DNA from 2 places in the Bacillus mesophilum genome. Region 1 is predicted to be linked to the other one. Evidence: riboswitches for the same ligand, from Rfam matches in the RefSeq annotation. Region 1 holds a riboswitch; the other holds the start of a gene.

Region 1 (3,161 bases):
CCCGCTTTGGCAGCATATTTCAGATAGTGAACATAAAATGTATCATCATAAAGCCTTGGAGCACCATAGTTAACGTCCTGTTCTGAAAATCCTTTCGGGATCGGGAAATGACTTTTCTTAAAAAAATATTCAATCCGCTCCATGAAATCTGTTGTCAAAGCAATTCCATTCTCCAGCAGAATTTTAATATGTTCATCGTCACAATGGTGACGAAAATAAGTGAGGATCTGCCGAGACATACTGTTTCCTGTATAGGTAGCCCAAAGCTTCCCCATTTCAACAGCTGTTAAAGGTTCATTTTCACTTAATGATTCTGAACTTAATTGAATAGGCTTTAAAATATCCATTGGATTTAAATCCATCGTAATCCCCTTTTGTACATTTTTTGTTAGGATTACCGATGGATTTTTATTTATGCCTGTTGCTTCCTTTATCATAAAAATTTAATATACTTTTCTGTATTTGCAAACCTTAGTGCTTTTATTCTTATATATAGCAAGCAGATGTCTCTTCGAAGATTCTATTTCCTTTTACCAGTTATACTCTCAGTTTCCAAGCTGGAATCAGCGAATTGAATTTAAAAAAGTAACTCATAATGACATGAATAACCGTATATAATGCCAATGTTGTCATATAGGTGATGAGCCAGATATGAAAAGGTTCTTTCAGAAATAAGTAGAGCAGGGTCATGCCAACTGGAAATGGAACGAGTATAATTAACCAAATCGGTGCTCCAAGCTTTTCGGTTATGGAACCTAATGATACGACGGAAGCTCCAATAATAATAGCCGCTAATATCGTGATACTATTTTTCAAAAGTATGCTTCCAATAAAATATGATGAAGCAGTAAGAAAAATGGCTAGAAGAAAGTTAAAGAAATAAGTCATATAATCACCTCGAAAATAGTAATATGTAAATTTTACCATAAAAATCAAAGTTGAATTGTATCGGTTTTGTAAATTGCGATAAAAAAAGAGTCCTCTCAGACTCTTCAGGTTCTTTTTCTTTTCAGTTAAGTAACTACGGTTTTCCGACAAAGTAAGTGATATGCTGAAAACGTATATAATCATTCAAATGGTTAAATGTCAGTTGAATATGATCAATAGCCACCCCGGTTAATCCGTTTTCTATTTTCCTATTAATTGTCAACGCTTTATTCCAGAGCTAAAAACTTATTTAATCACTTTATCTAATGCTGGCAGAAGTTCGTTAAAAAAGGGCTTGACGATAAAGTCTTTTGCTCCATTTTGAAGAGCTTCAATGATTATTTTCGATTGGCCCATCGCTGAGCAAATAATTACATTTGCGCGGGAATCAATCCGTCTAATTTCTTTTAAAGCAGTCATTCCATTAATCCCATCCATTGTTAAGTCAAGCAAGACAATATCAGGTGACATCCTTTTAAATAACTTAATGGCTTCTTTTCCATTTGCAGCTTCTCCAATGACAGTGTAGCGGTCACTTGAGATTGCTTTTTTAAGCAGCTGGCGCATAAACATTGAGTCGTCAGCAATTAATACTTTATAATGCATCATTTCTCTTTACTCCTTTTTTACAAGATCAGTCATCTTGGTAACCCGGCTGCCTTAGCAAATCTATGCCTTAGGTCCGTGGCTTTGCGTCTTTTACTTTCGTAAAATTTGCCGTTATAGGTATTTTAGCACGTGATTACTATTTCGACAATTTGCGACTTTTTTCTTATTATGAATATTTGAAAAGATTTGCATTCAGTTTAAATAAAAAAAGGCGTCTTTCGACAGCCTTGAAAAATCAGCAAAGAGCATGAGTAACTTCAATGGTATTATTCTTAGGAGAGTTTACTTTATCCGAAACTTCAAAAGCATCCATGTGGTTTTCATCAAAGGGGACAAGGAGTTTGTTTAGTTCACTGGTATTCCTGTTGTTTGGGTTTAGCCATGTTTTTTCATCCTCAGGATTAAGGATCACAGGCATGCGTTCATGAATCTCTCTCATAAACGGGTTGGAGGCTGTTGTAATAATTGTGCATGAATAAACGGGTGCTCCTTCAGCAGAAATCCAGCGTTCCCAGAGGCCGCACATGCCAAAGAGGGTATCTGATTTTAATTTTATTCTCATCGGTACTTTTGTTGTGCTCGTTTTTTTCCATTCATAAAAGGAATCAGCAATAATGAGGCAGCGGCGCTTTTCATAAGCAGCTCGAAAGCTTTGTTTCTCTGTCAGGGTTTCTCCGCGGGCGTTCGTCATTTTATTGCCGATTTTCGAATTTTTTGCCCAGGGAGGAATAAGACCCCATTTTAAATAGCCCAGCCGATTTTTCTCTCCGTCGTTAATGACAGCCAGCACTTCCTGAGATGGCGCAATATTATAGCTGCGTATGTATTGTTCTTCATCAATGGCCGCTTCGATATCAAAGCGATCGATTATTTCCTCATAATCAGTAAATAAGGTGAATCTTCCGCACATCTATTTCCACACTCCTGGTCTTTAAATAGAATAGCTACATTTGTTTACGGATGCTTTTTTATTTAGGATAATAAATCAAAGGTTCCGTAAGAACTTCATACCCACTTCTTTTGTAAAATTCGATGGCTTCATCACTTGGCCAAACAAGAACAAATTCATATTTGTTTTCCTTGGTCCAATCATGGATAACATGTAAAAGTTTGCTGCCAATCCCCTTTTGCCGATATTCTGGAAGTGTATATACATTCGTCATGTAGGCGAAAGGGTAAGTGATTCTCCCTGGACGGGGAACCTTGTGGATGCATTCAATATAAATATGAGAAAGAATTTTTCCCTGCTCCTCTGCAATCCAAATAAACCACTGCTGATTGAGGAGTGCTCTTTCTAAAAAGGAGCGGCATTCAGTCTCAAATTCCTGGAAGGATGTACTTTTTTTGCTTTCATCATGTTCAATAGTGAAGTCCCATCTCATTTGAATTAACTGTTGGATATCGTCTGCTTCAGCAAGTCTGATTTGCATTGTATTCTCCTTTCTCATTGAAAAAATAATTCTACGAACTTGGATGAATCTCCTTTAAAAAAACAGCCAAGGTTATCAACCCTGGCTGTTTAGTTCATATGGCTGTATGATTTTGGGCTGTATACTGCTTTTATTGCCGATCATAATTCCGGCTAAGATGATTAATACACCCGTCCATTGCAGGACACCGACATG
Region 2 (3,161 bases), on a different contig from region 1:
TCTTTTGAAAAGTTGTCACATTTAAATAGGAGATTTTGATCATTTTTTCAGCCTGGAGAACTAGGAGCCGCTGCTTAATACAATCTGAAATGCTGGGAAGTCAGACAATGCCAGTGTCTCTTGCGCTTGCCACTTGTCTGCATTTCTAGATATAATACTAGGAAACGAATTAAGGAGCATTAACAAGGATGAGGCTAACAAACTATACGGATTATTCTCTCCGTGTTTTAATATTTTTAGCTCTAAAGGGATCTGAGGAATTAAGCACCATTCAAGAAATAGCGGATTCTTATAATATCTCCAAGAATCATTTAATGAAGATTATTCATCACTTAGGACAATTAGGATATGTCGAAACTATACGCGGACGTAATGGCGGAATTCGACTTGCTAAAGACCCAAAGGAAATTAATATTGGAAAGGTAGTCTACGAAACAGAAGAAGACTTTCACATTGTTGGCTGTTTTAAACAGGGAGAAGGCTATTGTTCAATTTCACCGGCTTGTAAATTGAAAAACGCACTATACGAGGCATTGCAAGCTTTCCTGAATGTTTTATATGGATATACATTAGAAGATTTTGTTTTAAATAGAGTAGAATTAAATAATTTATTTGAATTTAGAGATGTCTAACCAGGTAGCTGCTGCATTTGGGAGGCATTTTTTTTGTGTGTAGGACAGGTCAGTTGACCCAAATGGGAGAGAAGTCTGACCCGCTGCCGAATGTGAAAGTGGGTCGAGGTACCTGTCCTTGAAACCCGCTAAAATCGAATTTGTGTAAAGATTGTTAATCTATAGTAACAATTATCGACAAAACCTGCCAGTTTCTATATAATTAAGTAGGATATTTTCATCATGATATAAGTACTATTTTTCTGAATATGATAAAGGCAAACTTATCGAAAGGTAAGGACGCAAAGCTACGAGTCTAACATCCGTATGGATAATGATAGTCGGGTTGCCAAAATTAATGTAAAGTGATTAATTGGCTATCCTTGTCTAGGATAGCCTTTTTTATACTTTCAAAAAGTATAAATGAGCGGCGAGAAGAAGGCTCGATGCAGTGGTTGATTTTAGGATTGTAGTATTAGTGCAACTAAGCCCTCTGTCTGTGTCCTTTAGGACTTGTCACTCGGCAAGTTTTCTTTATGTTTATTAGACTCAGGTTGGAAAAGAGTGCAGTACAGCAGAGAAGTAAACGACAACATAAAAAAGGAGATTTAGAGGATGATTGTAGTAGATAAAAAGAAATATATGATGGCCATTAATGAGAATCAGAAGGAAGTTCATGTCCAGGTGCGTGCAGGCGCAATGAGAGAAGAAGATGCAGCAGAGTATATGGGAGACTTGCAGGAAACGATTAATCGGGTGCCAAGACAAGAATACACATTTGTTATTGATGCAACGTATCAAAAACCAACACCTTCAAAAGTAGTTCCGCAGATGGAACAAACGATGAAGTTTTATAATTCATTAGGTTTTAAAGATTTCCTGGTTCTTAAGCCAACTTCTAAAATTGCTCAAGTTCAAATTAGAAATGTACTAGAGAGAATTGAATTTACCGGTACTTTTGTGGATCAATTACCTCATTCGATTAAAAGGTAATTCAGCAAACAGTAATCAATCTGAATAAAGGGAGATAGCATATGCAAACGACACAATCACTTTATACATATCATATTGTCGGGCAGGGACAGACAGAATTGATTTCAAAGAGTGCTGAATGTTTGGCACGCTCTTTTTTTGGTATTGATGTTTCAGGGAAATGGGTGCAGGAGCCTATGGTCGGCCAGCTGAATTTTGAATATGAAGACCTTTACGATTTTATTCACGGCTATTTAACTTCTGTTGCTGGCCAAGGATATTGTGCAGTGGCTATGGATGAGCAGGACCAAGTAGTAGGAGCTCTTGTTGGAGATACGAATGCACCTGAAATTATCGGAGAGGATATTTTCGAAGGGTCATTTTCTGATATGAATATTCTTCTTAGTGTGCTCGAAGATGTGGACAAGCGTTTTATGGAAGATTTTCAAGCACGCCATGGCAGAGAGATAGCAGATGGTGAACTATTGCACCTTTTTATGTTAGGAGTCATAGCTGAACATGGGCGTCATGACATTATTAAGCAGTTAGGTGCTATGCTGATTGATAAGGCGAGTACAGAAGGAGTAAAGTTTGTCCTAGGTGAAGCGACAAACCCGAAATCTATTCGTGTGATGGAAAAGTATCATAATATGACCAGATACAAAGATCTTGGCGGTAATTATATTGTTTATGAATATAAAAACCATGATCGATTAAAGGGAATTCCTTCAGAGGTAGCAGACGGAACATATATCCTTGTGAAGGAGCTTTAGGATTTCATCTTAGCATGCATGCTCCTTGTGAAATGTATTGTTAAATAATAACAAATATGTATAACAACTTATTAAATATAGAGTCAGGAGAATTAATTGATTATGGAAGCTATTTTAATTGGAATTATTGTGGTCTTATTGGTAACAACCGTTTATTTTGCTTTCCGCTATTTTTCACTGAAACGCCGCTCACATATTCATAGTGAAATTTTAATTGGCATGAAGGAACTATCAGCTGGAAAGATGATCAGCAAAGTGGATGAGAAAAGTGAAATTCATGCACACTTTAACCAGCTGATTGAATTTTTAGCTCATGCCAGAGAAAAGTTTTCTGTGTTTGCAAAAGATGTTCATACTACTTCGGAAACGCTTGTTGAAAGTGGTGAATACGCTGCTGAAAAAGCTGATATTGTACGAGCGGCCATTGATGAGGTAGGGAGAGGTCTTCAAAAACAATTAATTTCTACAGAAGAAAGCTCTGTATCCATGGAAGATATGGCACAAGCTATTGAAGATTTATCGATTCGCTCTAATCATATCTCTGAACAATCAAACACAACCGTAGAATTAACGCAAGAAGGCAATGAGAAGCTAAAAGATTCATTAAAGAAGATGGAGAGGTTCAATCAAACGGTCAACGTTACCTATGATGCCATCCAAAAGCTTGGGGAAAAATCGTTTGAAATCGGCACCATTGTAAAAGTAATCACAGGCATTTCTGAGCAAATCAATTTGCTGGCTCTAAATGCAGCAATTGAAGCAGCACGTGCAGGAGAGCATGGTAAAGGATTTGCGGTTGTGGCCG

Evidence for each region. Region 1 has a riboswitch for cyclic di-GMP ahead of F7732_RS17815 (response regulator). Riboswitches for the same ligand answer to the same signal wherever they lie in the genome.
Region 2: linked by a shared signal. The riboswitch ahead of F7732_RS19990 (hypothetical protein) and the one ahead of F7732_RS17815 (response regulator) in region 1 are both predicted to bind cyclic di-GMP.

The regions. Positions count from the first base shown of each region.
Region 1 covers NZ_WBOT01000006.1:216,122-219,282, reverse strand. The annotation lists gene F7732_RS17825 (DUF3231 family protein) at 1-362, opposite strand, end outside; gene F7732_RS17820 (hypothetical protein) at 538-816, opposite strand; gene F7732_RS17815 (response regulator) at 1,174-1,536, opposite strand; cyclic di-GMP riboswitch class I at 1,570-1,656, opposite strand; gene F7732_RS17810 (SOS response-associated peptidase) at 1,772-2,446, opposite strand; gene F7732_RS17805 (GNAT family N-acetyltransferase) at 2,505-2,966, opposite strand; gene F7732_RS17800 (EamA family transporter) at 3,042-3,161, opposite strand, start outside.
Region 2 covers NZ_WBOT01000009.1:61,427-64,587, forward strand. The annotation lists gene F7732_RS19985 (Rrf2 family transcriptional regulator) at 189-632, shown strand; cyclic di-GMP riboswitch class I at 879-965, shown strand; gene F7732_RS19990 (hypothetical protein) at 1,227-1,604, shown strand; gene F7732_RS19995 (hypothetical protein) at 1,646-2,356, shown strand; gene F7732_RS23520 (methyl-accepting chemotaxis protein) at 2,969-3,161, shown strand, end outside.